Linked DNA regions of Bradyrhizobium diazoefficiens. The protein of the gene in region 1 binds, or shares a complex with, the protein of each later gene. Links are inferred from orthologs where the notes say so. Each region holds a gene or a part of one and is shown in the gene's direction. Other genes may lie near its edges. The genes, in order: uvrB and JJC00_RS29590.

Evidence for each region.
Region 2: the proteins of uvrB (region 1) and JJC00_RS29590 are in contact, whole or in part, in a crystal structure (PDB 7EGT), measured with the Thermus thermophilus proteins. The link is inferred for Bradyrhizobium diazoefficiens from one-to-one orthologs. Residues at the interface, in WP_096411307.1 of Thermus thermophilus: Glu23, Leu25, Arg26, Asp27, Gly28, Glu29, Arg30, Phe31, Arg55, Glu326, Asp327, Phe328, Glu379, Ser382, Gln383, His398, Gly400, Arg401; in WP_096412145.1 of Thermus thermophilus: His654, Arg656, Phe657, Gln666, Asp668, Glu669, Lys680, Arg681, Leu682, Ser683, Lys685, Tyr686, Ala687.

Annotation. Positions count from the first base shown.
Region 1 is NZ_CP067102.1:7,261,163-7,270,940, forward strand. Bases 2,172-5,711 are described here. They hold uvrB (excinuclease ABC subunit UvrB), read left to right. Parts: upstream 2,172-2,553; coding sequence 2,554-5,511; downstream 5,512-5,711. Other genes in these bases: JJC00_RS33790 (hypothetical protein), read left to right, coding at 2,216-2,446; JJC00_RS33800 (hypothetical protein), read right to left, coding at 5,635-5,711. Outside these bases: JJC00_RS33780 (LysR substrate-binding domain-containing protein), read left to right, coding at 907-1,821; JJC00_RS33785 (hypothetical protein), read left to right, coding at 1,931-2,155; more of JJC00_RS33800, read right to left, coding at 5,712-5,868; JJC00_RS33805 (nuclear transport factor 2 family protein), read left to right, coding at 6,179-6,619; JJC00_RS33810 (hypothetical protein), read left to right, coding at 6,862-7,773; JJC00_RS33815 (hypothetical protein), read left to right, coding at 7,946-8,371; JJC00_RS33820 (hypothetical protein), read left to right, coding at 8,641-8,778; JJC00_RS33825 (hypothetical protein), read right to left, coding at 8,818-8,964; JJC00_RS33830 (MaoC family dehydratase), read right to left, coding at 9,179-9,658; JJC00_RS33835 (MaoC family dehydratase), read right to left, coding at 9,658-9,778. UniProt on the Escherichia coli protein: The UvrABC repair system catalyzes the recognition and processing of DNA lesions. A damage recognition complex composed of 2 UvrA and 2 UvrB subunits scans DNA for abnormalities.
Region 2 is NZ_CP067102.1:6,364,641-6,374,111, forward strand. Bases 2,386-5,618 are described here. They hold JJC00_RS29590 (ATP-dependent helicase), read left to right. Parts: upstream 2,386-2,763; coding sequence 2,764-5,418; downstream 5,419-5,618. Other genes in these bases: JJC00_RS29585 (DUF1328 domain-containing protein), read right to left, coding at 2,386-2,524; JJC00_RS29595 (hypothetical protein), read right to left, coding at 5,419-5,618. In the rest of the region: JJC00_RS38365 (hypothetical protein), read right to left, coding at 1-129; JJC00_RS29575 (FAD-binding oxidoreductase), read right to left, coding at 331-1,755; JJC00_RS29580 (thioesterase family protein), read left to right, coding at 1,843-2,349; more of JJC00_RS29585, read right to left, coding at 2,354-2,385; more of JJC00_RS29595, read right to left, coding at 5,619-6,879; JJC00_RS39035 (KGGVGR-motif variant AAA ATPase), read right to left, coding at 6,876-8,237; JJC00_RS29610 (hypothetical protein), read left to right, coding at 9,061-9,471. UniProt on the Escherichia coli protein: A helicase with DNA-dependent ATPase activity. Unwinds DNA duplexes with 3'-5' polarity. Translocates on single-stranded DNA with 3'-5' polarity. Initiates unwinding more efficiently from a nicked substrate than double-stranded DNA.

The DNA of each region.
Region 1 (9,778 bases):
CAGCCGCCATAGGCGATGTAATAACAGGCGATGGTGGTGATCAGCTTGTTCGACCAAGCCACGAATTGCTGGTCGGTCATGGCTTCGAGAATGCGTCGCGCCAGCGTGGTGCCGAGCATGGAGGCCGCGATCGCGACGCCGGCCAACACTGGGTCGAGCGTGGCGGCCTGGTCGATGATGCCGCCGAAATAGATCAGTTTTGTGAAGTGACTGACGAGCTGGCACATCGCTTGGTCGCGACCTTCTCGCGCCGGCCGAAATCGCCGCCGAGGAAGAAGGTGTCGAGCAGCGGTCCCGAGACGCCGGTCATCAGCATCAGGCCCATGCAGATCGTGCCGTAGACGGTGCCCTGCCAGAGACGATCCGGATCGGGTTTGATATTCGTCGGCAGCAACCGTGCCATGAACGGCGTGGCGCCGAGCGTCAAGAGCGCCATCGGCTTGTCCGGCACATAGCGGGTGAGCGACCAGGCCGCCAGCGCAATGGCAGCGCCGACCATATAGTTCGCGACCGGCCGCCAGCGGATATGCGCGCGCCACAGCAGAGCGCGCCAGCCGTTCGAAGCCATCTGCGTGATCGCATGCAGCACCATCGCGGTCGGCAGCGGCATCAGCGCCAGCAGCACGCCGATCAGGATCAGCCCGCCCGCCATGCCGAACAGCCCCGACAGGAACGCGGTGGCGACCATCAGCAATCCAAGGGCAGCGATCATGATGGGCGTCACGAAAGTCTCCGGTGGTGGTCGCGTAAGGGACGCAAACTGCTCCGCGCTCTCGCCCTCAGGCGGGAAGCGTCCTCGCGTCGACAAATCAACTTGGAATTACTCTCATTCTTGTGCCTCCCTTGCCCCATCTTCGCAAACTGAGTTATCTTGGCCTGGCATCAGCTTTCCTGAGGGTCATTCGTTTGCGGCGGCTGCTCTTTCTCAACGGCATCAAGGCATTCGAGGCCGCGGCGCGGACCGGCAGCTTTGCTGCGGCGGGTGTCGAGCTGAGCGTGTCCGCGGCCGCCGTCAGCCGCATGGTGCATCTCCTGGAAGAGCGGCTCGGCGTCGCACTGTTCGAGCGCAAGGCCAACAAGCTCGTGCTGACGCAGGCAGGCCGTGCCTATCAAAGTGGCCTGACGCCGATCTTCGACGCGCTCGCAAGCCTCACCGCGCAGGTGACGGCACCGTCCAGCGTGCGCGTGCTCACCATCGGCGTCGGCCACACCTTTGCGATGCGCTGGCTGATCCCGCGGCTGTCGGAATTTCGCAGCGAGGAGCCCGACATCGAGGTGCGCTTCACCACCGGCGGTGCCGAGGTGCCGTTCGGAGAGGACTGGAGCTGCGGCATCAAGCTCGGCACCGGCGACTGGCCGGGGCTCGTCGCCGAACCGCTGTTCGCGGGCGACCTCACCCCGGTCTGCGTGCCCCGCCTCGCCAATGGCCTGAAGCGGCCGGCCGATCTCAGAGGGCCCGGCCTGATCCGCGTCACGCATTCGCCGGAGGACTGGCCGATCTGGCTCAAGGCCGCGAACCTTGCTCGCATCAACGCACGCGGGCCAGAGTTCCAGTTCTACGGCCAGGCACTCCAGGCCGCCGCCGACGGGCTCGGCATTGCCATGGGCATCCGGCCCTATATCGACGACGACCTCGCCGCGGGACGCCTGGTCGCGCCATTCGACCTCTCGGTGCCCAAGGGCATGCGCTGGTATCTGCTCTATCGCAGTTTTCAAACCGAACAGCGCGATTTTGCCGCGTTCCGCCGCTGGATCATGCGTTCCGCCGCGGAACCCGCGGTCCGGCCGCGGCGGTCCGGGCGCGCCGCCGCACGGAACTGACCATCACCCTTTCGGTGAAAAAGCCGGCGGCTTGTGAACGGCTTCACATTGTGAAATCCGCAAACGTGGTCCTCTAACCCTCCGACAAGAGAGTATTTGGGGACTACCAATGACGACCATTTACGACGGCTTTGACATCGAATCCTTCGAAGCTGGCAAGGGACTGTGGCACGCCCGGATCCGGCGCGCCGATTTCAGCCCGGTTGCCATCGATGGCGTGCTGTTTCCGGCCATGGAAGTCGGCTTCGCCTGGCCCGATCCCGACGCCGCGATCGAAGACGCCAAGCATCACATCGATCGCTTCCGCCGGCGCGCCGACGACAGCGACGAATAGACCGCCGAGACGGCAACAAAACTGAACGACAGCGTGGCGTAACAGGGGGGACACCGGTTTATGTCAGTCATCGAATGCGACGACACGGCGCGGCCGCGGATTTATTCGCGCAAGGTGCTGGCGATATGCCCCGAATGCGACGGCGATCTCACGGTGCTCCGTGTGATCGGCGGCCGCGCCGGGTGCGAGTACTGGACGATGCGCTGCACCGATTGCGGCGGAATCCATCTCGACATCCTCGAGCCACGCCTGACGGTCGTGGACGGCGACGGGCCACTGCCGGCGGCGTAGTCGCAAGGCCACTGAACCAAGGCCTGCTGCCAACTTGCTGTCAGCAGCCTGCGCACAGGCGGGCTTTCGCTCTTTTCTGGGCGACGGACTCGTCCCATATTCGGGGCATGGCGAAGAAACCTGCTCCCCCAAAATCCCCCAAATCCAAGGCAGCTAACAAGGCACCCAACTCGAAGGCGCACCGCCCCGATGTGCAGCCGATCGGGCCGGCGCTGGCCGAATTGCTCAATCCCGCGATCAATCGCGGCGATGCCGGGCTTGGATCGGGCACTGGCCTTCAGCCGCCGCCGGATAATTCGCGCGACCGCCGCTCCGGCGGCGAGGCCGCCGCACATCGGGCACGCGCCTCGACCCCGAAGGAATTTCCGCAGGATCGGCCGGTGCCGCTGCGGCCAGATCCGCAACCGCGGGAGGGCGGCGGCTTCGACGAGGCGCCGCAGGCCAATTACGGAACCGCGGCTACGATCCCGACGCTCGATCCGGAACTGGCCCGGCAGCTCGGCCTTCCCACCGAGGAGGACGACGCCGAGGCGCTGGCGCGTCCGCCGCGCACCAAGATGGAGGCGCTCGGCGTCAAGGCGACCGCCGACGCACTGGAATCGCTGATCCGCGAGGGCCGGCCGGAGTTCCGCAGGGATGACGGCTCCACGAAAGTGTGGACCCCGCATCGGCCGCCGCGCCCGGAGAAGTCCGAAGGTGGCGTGCGCTTCGAGATCAAGTCACCGTACCAGCCGCGCGGCGACCAGCCGACCGCGATCGCCGAACTCGTCGAAGGCATCCAGCGCAACGACCGTTCGCAAGTGCTGCTCGGGGTCACCGGCTCGGGCAAGACCTACACTATGGCCAAGGTGATCGAGGCGACGCAGCGTCCCGCCATCATCCTGGCGCCGAACAAGACGCTCGCCGCTCAGCTTTATGGCGAGTTCAAGAGCTTTTTTCCGGACAACGCGGTCGAGTATTTCGTCAGCTATTACGACTATTACCAACCGGAAGCGTATGTCCCGCGCACCGACACCTATATCGAGAAGGACTCGTCGATCAACGAGCAGATCGACCGCATGCGCCACTCGGCGACGCGCGCGCTGCTCGAACGCGACGACGTCATCATCGTCGCCTCCGTGTCCTGCATCTACGGTATCGGCTCGGTCGAGACCTACACCGCGATGACCTTCGCGCTGAAGAAGGGCGAGCGCATCGACCAGCGCCAGCTGATCGCCGATCTCGTCGCGCTCCAGTACAAGCGCACGCAGGCCGATTTCAGCCGCGGCACCTTTCGCGTGCGCGGCGACGTCATCGACATCTTCCCGGCGCACTATGAGGACCGCGCCTGGCGCGTGAACCTGTTCGGCGACACCATCGAGAACATCGAGGAGTTCGATCCGCTCACCGGCCACAAGCAGGACGAGCTCGAATTCATCAAGATGTACGCCAATTCGCACTATGTGACGCCGCGCCCGACGCTGGTGCAGGCGATCAAATCGATCAAGTCCGAATTGAAGATGCGGCTCGACCAGCTCCACGACCAGGGGCGCCTGCTGGAGGCGCAACGGCTGGAGCAGCGCACCACCTTCGACCTCGAGATGATGGAGGCGACAGGAAGTTGCGCCGGCATCGAGAACTATTCGCGCTACCTCACCGGGCGCCTGCCCGGCGAGCCGCCGCCGACGCTGTTCGAATATGTCCCCGACAACGCCCTGGTGTTCGCCGACGAGAGTCACGTCACCGTGCCGCAGATCGGCGGTATGTTCCGCGGCGACTTCCGCCGCAAGGCAACGCTCGCCGAATACGGCTTCCGTCTGCCGTCGTGCATGGACAACCGCCCGCTCCGCTTCGAGGAATGGGACATGATGCGGCCGCAGACGGTCGCGGTGTCGGCGACGCCCGGCGGCTGGGAGCTGAACGAAAGCGGCGGCGTGTTCGTCGAGCAGGTCATTCGCCCCACCGGCCTGATCGATCCGCCGGTCAATATCCGCCCCGCCCGCACCCAGGTCGACGATCTCGTCGGCGAGGTCCGTGCCACCGCCCAGGCCGGCTATCGCTCGCTGATCACCGTGCTGACAAAACGCATGGCGGAGGACCTCACCGAATATCTGCATGAGCAGGGCATTCGCGTCCGCTACATGCACTCCGATATCGACACCATCGAGCGCATCGAGATCATCAGGGATCTCCGCCTCGGCGCCTTCGATGCGCTGGTCGGCATCAACCTGTTGCGCGAAGGCCTCGACATTCCCGAATGCGCGCTGGTCGCGATTCTGGACGCCGACAAGGAAGGTTTTCTGCGCAGCGAGACCTCGCTGATCCAGACCATCGGCCGCGCTGCGCGCAACGTCGACGGCAAGGTGATCCTCTATGCCGACCAGATGACCGGGTCGATGGAGCGCGCCATCGCCGAGACCAACCGCCGCCGCGAAAAACAGGTCGAGTACAACACCGCCAACGGCATCACGCCGGAGAGCGTCAAGAAGCAGATCGGCGACATCCTCAATTCCGTCTACGAGCGTGACCACGTGCTGGTCGAGGTCGGCGGCCATGACATGACCGACGACGTCATCTCGATCGGCCACAACTTTGAAGCCGTGCTCGCCGATCTCGAGACGCGGATGCGCGAGGCCGCCGCCGATCTGAATTTTGAGGAAGCCGCCCGCCTGCGCGACGAAGTCAAGCGCCTGCGCGCGACCGAGCTCGCCGTGGTCGACGACCCCACCGCCAAGCAGCGCACCGTCGCAGGCAAGGCCGGCGCCTATGCGGGGACGAAGAAGTACGGCGACGCCGCCAACTTGCCAGTTAGCGCCATGAAGAAAAAGACCGTGAGCTCCTCGCTGAAGGCGAGCGGAGGTGGCAGCAGCAGCGGCTCAAAGGTGCACAAGCCGCACCTCGACGAGATGCACGGCCCGGAATCCCTGCCCTACCGCGAGAGCCCGAGTCTGCCGTCAAAGCCGTTCGGCAGCACGAGCCGGATCATCCAGCCGACGGACTCGCGGCAGTCAGGACCGGAGTTCGGGCCTACGCCGAAGTCGACGGGTGGGATGCCGGGGCGACGGGGTGGGTGGAAGAAGAGGTAGGACGCTGGTCACTGAGGGCGGAGTCGCGGTGTTGAGATGGCTCGCGCCCCATTTCCGGTGCCTGAACAAGGAGCGGAATAGATTCCGGGTTCGCGCTTTCGCGCGCCCCGGAATGACAGTGGCCTACAACTTCCCCTGTCCGCTCTGGCTCTGCTGTTGCTGCTGCTTGTCCTGCTCCTTGGCGTGGTGGCGACCGTAGAGGCAGCCGGCGGCGGCGCCGAGCATGCCGTGATGGCCGGCATAATGGCCGGCGACGCCGCCGACGACGGCGCCCTTAATGCAGCCCTTGGCGTTGGCGACGGGTGCCGCGGCCAGCGAGAGCAGGACGGCGGCGAGAACGATGTGCGGACGTGTCATGGGATCGATGTCTCCAAATGAATGTCGGCCTCTCAACGAGCACGCGCGCATCGCGGTTCCAACAGCGCTTGCTTCGACCGAACTTCGTCAAACGCCGCACCGGAGCGGCAAACACCGGGACCGGTAAAATGCGGGGTTCTATTGTAAATCTCACAAAGTGCGCTCACTTGTGCATTGCAAAAACGTGATTTGCGTTTCGGCCGAAATCGCCTATTTGTTCGTACACCAATGAATTGAGCAAGCCCCGCCGCGCATTGCTGCGCATGGGGTTGCTTTTCGTTTTTGCAAGCCAGTTTCAGGACGCCCCAAGATGACAGAGCACAGCCTCTGGCGTTTCTCGCGTGCGTTGCACCGCGCGATCAACGACCGGCACTTCGAGGATATCGAGGCCCTGATCGACGAGGATGTCGAGTGGGCAATTTACGGCCCGATCGACATGTTTCCGTTCCTCGGCGCGCGCCAGGGCAAGGCGGCGGTGCTCCAGGTCATCCGCCAGCTCGCGGACAATTTCCGCGTCCGCCGTTTCGACCGCGAGAGCATCATGCTGGGGGTCGATTCCGCCTCCTCGATGCTGCGCTATTCACTCACGGCACTGGATTCCGACAAGCCGATCAGCTTGCGCGTCGCGCAGTTCGCCCAGTTCAGGGCGGACCGGCTGATCAGCATGCGTGTGCTGATCGACACTTTTGACCTGATCGAGCAGGCACTCGGCCGCGCCATTCATCTGCCAAAGATGACCGGCGTCGGCTGACGGGGACACCAACGGGCTCCGCAATTCGGGACCGATCGATTGATGCTCCCACGACGCGTTCTGGCCTCCAGCCCCGCCGGACACCGTCGTGGAGACGCTCGTCATCGGGCGCGCGCCTTCCCGCGCGGCCCGTTGGTTCGTTATTCTGAAGGTCCGGCCGCTTCCAAACCGTCGCGGCATGCGCCATAATTTTGCAACGATACCGCCGCATCGTGTGCGCGAACTGGGTTGCGGGCAAGGCAATGGAATTCACGACAGGTTTGGGCTGGACCAGGCTGCCGCTGGCGGTTGCATTCATTTTCGGCTCGGTGCTGACGGCGTCGGCGCAGATCATTCCGCCCTTCGCCCCCGCCGCCACCGTGCCTGACGAGGAGGCCGAGGCCGCTGATACCGCCGATGTCAACGATCCCGACGTGCTCAAAGGCATCGACGTCGACAAGCTCGACTGGGGCCAGCTCGCCATCGACGCCGGCACGCTCAACGACATCATCGCCGCCAAGAAGCGCGCGCAGGCCGCCGCCAATAACGGCTTGAACTGGTCGGCCAACGCCAACGCCAACGGCTCCTCGGCCGTGACCGTGAAGCAGTCGGTGTCGTCGTTCTGGGATACCCGCATCGGCGCCGACATGACGGTCGCGAAAGAGCCGACCACGATGTCGGAGCTGATGGCGCAGAAGGCCGCCAATGGCGGCAACCTGCCGCAATCCTCCGGCAGCGCCTGGGCCGCCGCGACCGCACCGGGCGCAGGCCCCGTCTGGGACAAAACCGCGGTCGAAGCCCGCATCGATCCCGGCGCCGAGCAGAGCAAGCTCGGAGCGTCGCTGACCAAATCGGTGCCGCTGTCGAGCGATTATTCGCTGACGCTTCGGAACGGCTACAGCGTCAACCAGCAGGGCACGACGGCGCTGCCCGGCGTCGGCGGGCACATCACCCGCAATTACGAGACCGACCAATCCGCCAAAGTGACGATCACCGACACGGGCACCAGCATCACCGCCGGCCAGACCATGTCGACCACCGACGACAAATGGCTGCGCAAATTCGGCGCCGAGCAGAAGCTGTTCGACAACGTTACCGTCTCCGGCTCGGTCGGCGAGACCTCGCAGGGCGCGATCAACAAGAGCCTGACCGCGGGCTTCAAGAAGAGCTGGTGAGCCTTATTTAGAGTCTCGTAACCATACGCCACGGCAAAACCCCCGAATCGTCCGCCCTTGCCGCATCTCGGCCCCTTTGCGGTCAAAATCGGACGCCCTGATGCATCGGCCTGACACACATCGTCGTGCGGGGGACACTCGCGCTGCGCTCAACGCGAACAGGGGAATAACGATGAACGCCATGCGTCCGGAAAAGACCGAGACCACCGAGACCGAGACGGTCGACACCAACCTCGCCGCCGTGACGGAAGTCGAAGCGGGCATCCGCGATTTCGTTCGCAACGACATCGCCTATCTGCGCCGGCCGGCCGCGGGCACCACGACCGATGCGCCGCCGCTCGATCCGAGCGCGGAAGCCACCGTCACCAACGTCAACTCGCTGATCCAGCGCGTCGCCGGCACCTCGCTCGCCGAGATCGAAAATTTGATCTCCGAGCTCGAGAGCCTGCGCGACCTGCTCCATGCCGAAGGCCAGCGCGTCCAGCGCGAGATCTCCGGCTACGCCCAGCTCAGCCAGGCCGCGATGAAGTCGACCCGCATGATCGCCGACAACGTCGCCCAGTGGAAGCGCGCCGCCGACGGCCTGCGCAATAGCTGATCGCGCGTACCTACCAAGCATCACCAGCCGCCGCGGTCCGGAAGGGGCGCGGCGGTTTTGATTCATGGGGGCGTGATGAGCGCACACATGCGCCGCTCGAAAGCTGTGATCCAGTACTCCGAGGCAGTGCGAGGATACGGAGAGGCCGCGGCGTACTGGATGCCCCGCCTTCGCGGAGCATGACAGCGGGGCCTTGAACCCTCCGCCCATCCCCTGCGACCAATGCCAAGCGCCCGTGCCGCCTACGGCCGCGCTCGGGGACATTTCAGATGGAAAGCATTCGGCCCGATAACACGGACCCGATACCGCTGCGGCCCGCGCCGAGCCAGTTCGGGACCATCATGCTGCGCTTTGTCGGGCTGCTGGCGGTTGCGATCGCGATTTTGGCGTTCGTCTATAGCCGCTGAGATGAGGCCGGATACCGGCCTCCAAACGTAAACGAGACCTTAACGGCTCGCGTCGACCGTCGAGGCTTCCAGGGTGTAGGCGCCGTCGGCGTAGCCCTTCACCACCATGCCGGCCACCAGCATCACGGCCAGCGTCGCGGTAGCGAAGATAAATCCGACCAGCTTGAGTGCGCCGCGGTCTGCCATTGTTCTCGTCCCCTGTCCTCTGCCCAGTTCGTTCAAATAGACAGCGACAGGTTCATAATTGGTTAGCAACTCGATGGTTCCGGCAGCTGCTTCGCAGAGACCAGCCATCTCGCGGAGGCTTATGGCAGCAGCCCTGAATCGCGTCCATAGCGCGCGGGCAACACTGGCTGACTAGTTTTTCGCGCTCATTTCGGCCGTTCATCCTGGAACTGGTCTAACCGCCCTTCCGCGCCGGCACGAAGGCGGTGGCGGTGATGGAATAGACCTCCTCGCCGCGCTGGTTGGTGCCGGTGGTGCGGGCGGTCAAAATGCCCCAGCCGGGGCGCGAGGCGGAGGTGCGCTTGTCGATGACGACGCTGACGTAAGCGACGGTGTCGCCGGCGAGCACCGGCCTGATCCAGCGCAGGTCGCGAAAGCCCGGTGACGGGCCCCACACCGCGACCTCCTCGCCGCAGGCCGCCGCTTCCCGCGCCAGACGCTGGCCGTCGGCGACAACAAGACTCATGCAGGCCGAGCCGACATGCCAGCCCGATGCGGCGAGACCGCCGAACAGCGAGTTCTTGCCCTCTTCCTCATCGAGGTGAAAGCGCTGCGGATCGAACTTTGCAGCAAAGGCCTTGATGGAGTCCGCCGTGAACGTATGGGTGCCGAGCTCGCGGCGGTGACCGATCTCGATCTGCTCGAAGAACCGCATCAGACCGCTCCCGCGCGCCGCTCGATCAGGATCGGCGAGGTCATCTCGCACAGCGCTTCGCCGCTGGCGTTGCGCATCGTGCATTTGAACTTGACGATGCCGAGGTTTGGCCTGCTCTTC
Region 2 (9,471 bases), 900 kb from region 1 along the record:
CACCATGATGCCCGCCGCCACCATGCGCGTGCCCGAAACCGTGACCACCGAAATGGCCGCCGCCGTGATGGCCACCGCCATGCCCACCAACATGACCACCACCATGCCCGCCTCCGTGCCCACCACCATGCCCGCCTCCGTGTCCGCCGCCGCCCTTGCCCAGAGCCGTGCCCGCCAGCATGCAGGCAAACGCCATCACGGCAATTCCAATGACCGGTCGCAACATCGCATCCTCCCGCAGAGCCGCGCCATTGAAGCATCGGAATTTGTCGAGAATGGAACCGGTCTGGTGGCCGAAAGTTCCGCGACCTGCGGCGCAACAGGCGGGCGCTACGCCTCCGGCACGATCTTGCCGGGGTTGAAGATGTTTTCCGGATCGAGTGCCTTTTTCAGCGCACGCATCGCATCAAGCGCTTCAGGACCAAGCTCGGCCTCGAGATATTTCTGCTTGCCCTGGCCGATGCCGTGCTCGCCAGTGCAGGTTCCGTCCATCGCCTGCGCGCGCTCGACGAGGCGGTGCATGAACTCCTCACCGCGCGCCATCTCCGCCGCATCGTTGGTGTCGCACACCAGCGAGCAATGGAAATTTCCGTCGCCGACATGGCCGACGATCGGCGACAACAAATTGAGCCGCTTGAGATCTTCCTCGGTCTCGCCGACGCAATCCGCAAGCCGCGAGATCGGCACGCAGACGTCGGTCGCAACCACGCCGATGCTGTCGCCGGGCCGCAGCGCCTTGACGGACCAATAGGCATCGTGGCGGGCCTGCCACAGTTTTGTGCGGTCCTCCGGCTTGGTGGTCCAGGAGAAATCGCCGCCGCCGCAATCCCTGGCGATCTCGCCGAACGCCTTCGACTGCGCATCGACCTCGATCTCGCTGCCGTGGAATTCCATCAGCAACAGCGGCGTCTCCGGCAGCGTCAGCTTCGAATAGGAATTGCAGGCCTTCACCTGCGCGGCATTGAGCAGCTCGATGCGCGCCACGGGAATACCGGTCTGGATCGCCAGGATCACGGCCTGACACGCCCCATGCACGGTCTCGAACGACACCGCGGCCGCCGCGATCATCTCGGGAATGCCGCGGAGCCGAATGGTCAGTTCGGAGATGATGCCGAGCGTGCCTTCGGCGCCGACGAACAGATGCGTCAGGTCATAGCCAGCAGAGGACTTCTTGGCGCGCGTGCCCGTGGTGATGATCTCGCCATCGCCGCGCACGACTTTCAGCGCCAGCACGCTGTCACGCATGGTGCCGTAGCGCACCGCGTTGGTGCCGGAGGCGCGCGTCGAGGCCATGCCGCCGAGCGAGGCGTCCGCGCCGGGATCGATCGGGAAGAACAGGCCCTGGTCGCGCAGATGCTCGTTGAGCGCCTTGCGGGTAACGCCGGGCTGGATCACGCAGTCGAGATCCTCGGCATGCACCGCGAGCACCTTGTTCATGTCGCGCAGATCGATCGAGATGCCGCCGGCGGGCGCGTTGACCTGGCCCTCGAGCGAGGTGCCGGTGCCGAAGGGAATGACGGGCACGCCGTTTTTGGCGCAGATGCGCACCACGTCCTGGATGTCGGCGGTCTCCTGCGCCATCACCACACCGTCCGGCGGCTGGTTGACGATCCATGTCGTGGTATGGCCGTGCTGCTCGCGGACGGCCTGCGAGGTGATGAGGCGGCTGCCGAAGCGTGCGGCAAGCTGCTCCAGCGCGCTTGCGAGGGCTTTCGGCGCCGGCCGCGGCGGATTATTGGTGATGGTCGTACCCACGGACATTCCTCCCGACGAGAAGAACCGTGGCAAAGGACATCCGACCGGTCAAGTCAAGCGACCGGACGCATAGCTGGGGAATGACATATGCCGGAGACTGCCGCTTCAGCGCCCAAAGCCGAGCCGTTCCGCTCTTCGATCATGCAGATCGAGCCGCAATGGATCGACTATAACGGCCATCTCAACATGGCCTATTACAACGTGATGTTCGACCGGGCGATCGATCAGATGTGGCTGCAGCTCGGGATCGGCCCCACCTACATGAAGGAGCGCAACGGCTCGACCTTCACGGCCGAGTGCCATGTGCGGTATCTGCGCGAGATCCATCTCGGCGATCCCGTGCAGGTCTCGGTCTGGCTGCTGGAGGCCGACGACAAGCGGTTGCACACGTTCCAGGAGTTGCGGCATGCGACCGAAGGCTGGCTGTCGGCCACGTCCGAGAACATGTCGCTGCACATCGACATGGGCTCGCGCAAGGTGGCGGCGTTTCCGCCTGATATCCGCGAGCGCATTGCGGCCGTCGTCGAGGCTCACAGCGCCATGCCGCGGCCCGAGGGCATCGGCCGAAACGTGGCGATGCCCTCGAAGCGGTAAGCGGCTAGATCCTGCGGCCGCGGGCGAGGCCGACCACGGCCGAGACCAGGAACAGGACGACCGCGATGAAGAAGATGATCTTGGCGATTTCGATCGAAGCGCCGGCGATGCCGCCAAAGCCAAGGATACCCGCGATCAGTGCGATAACGAGAAACGTCACAACCCAGCCAAGCATGGTCAAAACCTCTGTTTCGATGTCTGTCTGCGATCGGCGCGCCTGACGCGCCTCACTTGCACAGACAATCTCCAGCTCGGAACATTGGTTCCGGCCCGCCGCCGCTGGAAATTCGCCTGGCAGCGAGGAACAAATCGCCCCGCTGCGCACGTGGAAAACCCGTCCCGGCCGCCCCATATAGCCTCCAATCCCTGTTATGAAGGCTCCCTCCCGCGACGGCGCGGTGCCATCGTGGGCCAATGATTCGCATGACCGAGCCGAGCAAGATCACAGGCGTCCCCGACCACCAGCCCGCAGCCGGCGGCATCGCCGCGCGTGCGCGCGCCTCCGTAGGCCCGAAATATCTGTCCGGGCTCAATCCGGAGCAGCTCGAGGCTGTGGAGACGCTGGACGGCCCTGTTCTGGTGCTGGCCGGCGCCGGCACCGGCAAGACTCGCGTGCTGACCACGCGCATCGCCCACATCCTGAGCCAGGGCCGCGCCCGCCCCGCCGAGATCCTGTCGGTGACCTTCACCAACAAGGCCGCGCGCGAGATGAAGCACCGGCTTGGCCAGATGCTCGGCCACGCCGTGGAGGGCATGCCGTGGCTCGGCACCTTCCACTCCATCGGCGGCCGCATCCTGCGCACCCATGCGGAGCTGGCGCAGCTCAAGTCGAATTTTACCGTGCTCGACACCGATGACCAGGTGCGTCTGCTCAAGCAGCTGCTGCAGGCCGACAACATCGACGACAAACGCTGGCCGGCGCGCATGCTGGCCGGGTTGATCGACGGCTGGAAAAACCGCGGCCTCACGCCATCCCAAGTGCCGTCAGGCGAAGCCGCCGTCTTCGCCAACGGCAAAGGCGGCAAGCTCTATGCGAGCTATCAGGAGCGGCTGAAGATCTTGAACGCGGCCGACTTCGGCGATCTGCTGCTCGAAGACATCCGCATCTTCCGCGAGCACCCGGATATCCTGCGGCAATACCAGCAGCGCTTCAAATTCATCCTGGTCGACGAATATCAGGATACCAACGTCGCGCAGTATCTGTGGCTGCGGCTGCTGTCGCAGGCGCCGGCAGCGACAAAGCCAACGCCTCCCGTCATTCCGGGGCAGGCCGAAGGCCTGAACTACGACGTGCAATTGCACGTCGGAGAATCTGGAGATGAGTCCAACGATCAAGATTCTCAGGTGCGCAATTGCGCACCGGAGTTCGATGCTACGCATCGCCCTGGAATGACAGAGCATGTTGCAGTGGCGACTGCCGCTTCCCACGTCAAAAACATCTGCTGCGTCGGCGACGACGATCAGTCGATCTATGGCTGGCGCGGCGCCGAGGTCGACAACATCCTGCGCTTCGACCACGATTTCCCCGGCGCCAAGGTCATCCGCCTCGAACGCAACTACCGCTCCACCGGCCACATCCTGGCCGCCGCCTCGCACCTGATCGCGCACAACGAAGGCCGGCTCGGCAAGACGCTGCGCACCGAAGACCACGACGGCGAGAAGGTCACGGTCACCGGCTCGTGGGACTCGGAGGAGGAAGCTCGCGGCATCGGTGAGGAGATCGAGCAGATTCAGCGCAAGGGCGAGAAGCTCAACGAGGTCGCCATTCTCGTCCGCGCGTCCTATCAGATGCGCGAGTTCGAAGACCGTTTCGTCACGCTCGGCCTGCCCTATCGCGTCATCGGCGGCCCGCGCTTCTACGAGCGTGCCGAAATCCGCGATGCGCTGGCTTATTTGCGCGTCATCAACTCGCCGGCCGACGATCTCGCCTTCGAGCGCATCGTCAACGTGCCCAAGCGCGGGCTTGGCGATGCCACCGTGCAGATGCTGCACGACCACGCCCGCAAGCGCCGCATCCCGCTGTTCGAGGCGGCGCGGGCCGTGGTCGAGACCGACGAGCTGAAGCCGAAGGCGCGCGGATCGCTTCGCGACGTCGTCGCCCAATTCGACCGCTGGCGCGCCCAACGCGAGGTCACCGCGCACACGGATCTCGCCCAGATCGTGCTCGACGAGAGTGGCTACACCGAGATGTGGCAGAAGGACCGTTCGGCGGACGCCGCGGGCCGGCTGGAGAACCTCAAAGAGCTGGTGCGCTCGATGGAGGAGTTCGAGAACCTGCAGGGATTCCTCGAACACATCTCGCTGGTGATGGATCGCGACAGCGGCGCCGAGGACGACGCGGTGTCGCTGATGACGCTGCACTCGGCCAAGGGCCTCGAATTCGACAATGTGTTCCTGCCCGGCTGGGAGGAAGGCCTGTTCCCAAGCCAGCGCACGCTGGACGAACAGGGCCGCGCTGGTCTCGAAGAAGAGCGCCGGCTCGGCCATGTCGGCCTGACCCGCGCACGGCGCCGGGCAAAGATCTATTTTGCGACCAACCGCCGGATCCATGGCACCTGGTCGACCACGATCCCGTCGCGCTTCCTCGACGAATTGCCGGCGGCCAATGTCGAGATCACGGAATCCAAGGGCGGCTCGGCCTGGGGCGGCACCGGCGGCTACGGCGCCTCGCGCTTCGACGACATGGAAGCGTTCGGCTCGACTTATTCGACGCCGGGCTGGCAGCGCGCCCAGGCAAACCGAGAAAGCAATCGCAACCGTGGCGGCGGCCGCAATGGCGGCGGCGGGCACGGCGGCTTCGACGAAGAGGCCTCGAATTTCTCGTCCTCTTCGTCATCCGGCCCCGATTTCGGCAGCTTCTCCTCGCGCCGCCGCGGGCCAATGACGATCGAAGGCGAGCTGGTCGCCAAATCAACCGGCACGACGTCCGAATTCTCGCTCTCCGACCGCGTCTTCCACCAGAAATTCGGCTACGGCCGCGTCACCAAGATCGACGGCAACAAGCTCACCATCGCCTTCGACAAGGCCGGTGAGAAGAAGGTCGTGGATAGTTTTGTGCAGCGGGCGTGACTAAGACGGTGCCACGCCACCCTTCTTGAGCAGACGGGCCGCTACTCGAAAGAGGTCCGGCATATCGAACCTGTCATCAGAGCGCTGATTCAGGACTCCAATTCTAACGAGCGTGGCGCGCAGCTTAACGTCCTCATCGCCCTCTGCTTTAGGGTTAAAGGGAGGTAAGAATTCGCCGCCGCTCGCTCTTTTCATGATTGCCGGGATGGTTCGCGTCTCGTTCCAACGGGCAGCAATCTGTGCTGCGTTGCATGGAACCTGAAGTCCGGAAAGAGGCGCGAGAACGCGCTTGATCCACGGGAATTCCAAATCAAGCTGATTTACGCGAACCTTCGAAGCCTCTCGGAGCCCGTGACGAATTCCCTCCGCAGAAATAACTTGATCTTGGGGTACGGGCGTAAAGCGAGCGGCTTCCATCATCAAGGTCAGAAAGCTACGAGGAGTAACTTCACCGTGCCCATCTGCCAGATGCCTTATGGGCCAGTCATAAGTTCGACCCTTCTTATGACTTCGTCCCATATATTCCCCGGCCATGGTCCGAAACAAGCGGCGCTGATCCGCGCGCCTATATGACAAGGACCAACTTCGGAGGCGTTTTAAGGTTCTTGGAGGCGGCTTGATGCCCTCGGTCTGGAGCATAGTAAGGAATGCCCTTTTTGTTGTGGGTTCTTCGATGGCACCCAACCGAGCAAAAAGCATTCCGTAAAGGTCTACACCATCCCACTCCAAATTCGTGGCGCCGGAAACTAGCTTTGGAAGCTCCACGAAGCGCAGCCCCAAATCGCGCATCTGATCAGGACGAAGAAATAGCTTCAGGCGAACGGCCTTGTATCCTCTTGTCGACCACGCGACTTCGAGAAGCGCGTCGGTCAGATCACGTAAGCGCTCCCAATCCATCGCGATGGAATCAAGTGCGTCGAAGATCACAAGAACCTTCTTGCCCTTCTCAGCGACGCGTCGATCGGCAGCTTCGCAATCGCTCTCCCACTTTTCGGGATCTGCATATTTTTTCATCATCTCGGAAATGAGCGGAGGCTTCGCTTTTGGATGGAGAGCCGATGTCAAAGAACGCAGAACCACGCATCTCCATAGAAGTGGGGCAAGCGTCGTTTCCTCATTCCTTGGAACTTGGGCATCGATCGTCTGTCGGCTTACCGAGCCGTCGTTCGCCATCCCAGTAAACCCAAATCGAACAATCAACTTGTCCAATCCCAGGTTCGGGTAAGCTTCGGCCGCGGCGTTGCGCGTCTCATCATCGCCGAGGACACCCGCCCAAAAACTCTTACCGGCGCCTCGCGCACCCAAAACGATAATTGCGTTCGGGTCGAGCGCTCCGGCATGCTGTTCCGGAGCAAATATCTCTTCCACCTTGGCTCGACTGTCGCCACTGGCGGTGTGAGCAGCGGAAGCATCCAGCGCGGCGAGTCCTCTCCGAATTGCCCTATGGTCGATCTCATTCATGCCTGTTGATCTTCCGCGTCGTCAGAGCTTGGCTCGATCGCTATTGAATCGATGTAGTCTAGGAGAGAACTAAAAGTGGAGGAATAGCTACGCGCATCCAGCATCTTTCTGTCGGCAACGGGATCAAACTGTCGATAGCGAGTGTCCTCAAGTACGTAGAGCACTTGCCCCTCAAGCAGATCTTCCTCGGGCACCTCTGCGGTGTCTTGCCAGTCCAGATCGAAATCATTCTCAGTTAGCCTTTCCTTCGGCAGGCCTTCAACCTGAGGACGCAACATTAAGGGATTCAAGAGAGCTTGAAACTTCGATGCAGCATCGTCCCTCGCCTCGACGGAATCTGCGGCTTTGGCGTGTACGAATGAAATTCGATCGCGCCAATCATCTGAGGCATCTGCTCGGTACTGACTTAGCTGGCCCATCAACAATCGATAGCCTTGGTAGGTTTGAGGTTGATCCAGGCCAAACAGCAGGACCTCGGCTCCAATTCCAAGGACCAAAGATGCAGTCGTCTCGTGCAAGCCAGAGCGGCCATCTATCAACACGACATCGTACGCACCAAGAGAATCGTATCGAGCCAATAAGTCCGCGAGTTGATCGGTGATAGTCTTTGGCGGATCATTCTCCTGCGGAACATCCAAATATGCTCTTGCAATCTTAGCAAGCGCATTCTCCGGATGCTCAAGCGTTCGGCGGCCGATCGCCGGAATTACAGAAACTCTTGCTCCAGCGGCGCCAAGAAAAGAGTCCCCCGTTAGCTCCGTAATAAACTCGTCATCAATGTTCGACAGGCCTGCCTCCACCAAATAGTCCAGCATGCCGAATTCAGGCAGCTCATGCACATCTAAGAGCATAGAGCCAATTCCGGGGGCCTCTAAGTCGAAGTCAATTGTTAGAACGCGGCGCCCCTTTCGCGATAAGTGCGCTGCCGCCACACAGAGAGCAGTCGAACGACCCACTCCACCCTTCAAGCTCGCAAATACGATTCGAGGCGCTTTTCCCCGTGCCGCCGCGGGAGGCCTCAACCAGTCAGAACCAACGATACGCCGGTCAAGCAGCTTAACCGAAAAGCTACCCACCGTTGTAGTCGGCCGCCGACCTGCTTCGTCCAACAACCTTTGAGCGCCAGGATACTCGGAATCTACGATCGCACCGTCCGGCCTCGCATAGGCACCAAGCGCACCGCTCAATTTCAAGGCCAAACGTTCGAGCTCTGATTCGGCTTTGCGCTCAGGTAGAACTATCGAGAGCCGCCCACCTGCGTCTCGCAGTATCGCCGAACGCGACAACAACTCAGCTCCAAATTCCTCAGAGATGAATTCGCAAAGTCGCGGAAGGCCGTCATCGAAGCGTGTTATCATCACTTAGCTCTAAATATCCATCGCACCGACGACTTCTTTGGCGTCAGTTCGCCATCGGTCGACCCATTCGGACAGTATGTCCCTGCCGTGAGAATACCTCATGGTTACATCCCATCGCTGCATAAACGAGGATCTTTCGGCGTATTTGCGTAGCTCGCCGGATCTCCGACCTAGAGGGGCATTGCGCAAAAGAGTCTTTAGCTCCTCAAAATGCGCGTAGAAGGGATCATTCCGCCGCTGGTCGGCAGGGAGAGGCCGCATTCCCGAAAGGGTCATTAGATACTTCAGCGCACATTCAGCCGCCATCCCATACAAATACCCAGCAACATCCTTTCGGTTTGTCCCAGAGAGTATTTCGGCCGCTTCGAGATGCCGGAAAGCCGCCCTTCGTAAATCTTGCGCGTATGCACCCAAAACTAGAACGCCCCTGCCCACACCCCTTTTTAAATACGTAATCGGTCTGCGCGGAATTTGTAAGAGAAGAATGGCTGTAGGTATCGAATCTCCTCTGTTTGCCCATTGCCGAACGTTATCCGCGAGACCGCGACCAGCGACCGGTGCCGGTCCGACTGCACTACGGCTTCAGGCACTCGCAGGAGCTGACCGACGCCGGCCGCGAACTCCCCACCCCGCGGACCTTGGACGAACTAAGGCCGCCCCCGAATTTGCCGACGACCTAGGGAGACACATGGTCGCCCTGATCGAATCTCCTCCCCCAGCCGACGCTGCGGAGTGAGGACTGTTCGCCGCACTGGCCGACTCTCGACGGTTCTCGCCCGAACAGCCCTTGACCACCGCGAACTTCCCCGTATCAGATGCGTCCATGGTCCGGGGCTCCATCACACTGATCGTGCTTGCATTGGGGATGCCGTCGCTTGCGACGGCGGAGACCATGAGCTTTGGCGATTCGATCGGGCTCTTGGCCAAGAGTTGCGGTGCGGAAATCGTCGCCAATTGCCGCGGCGTCAATCCGGACTCAACCCGCCTGAAGGAGTGCCTGTCCCGCAACCGTGACGTGCTTTCCCAGCAGTGCCAGAGCGCCTACCTCGCGGCGTTCGATGCCATCCAGAAGCGCGTCGCCGCCCGTGTCACGGTGGCGAACGCCTGCCAGCGCGAGATCGTCAAGGTCTGCGGCGGCTCGACCAAGGAGACCAGCAAGTCGGTCCCCTGCCTGATCTCGACGCCCAAGGGCATCAGCAACAACTGCCTGAAGGCCGTCGACGACGCGGGGTAT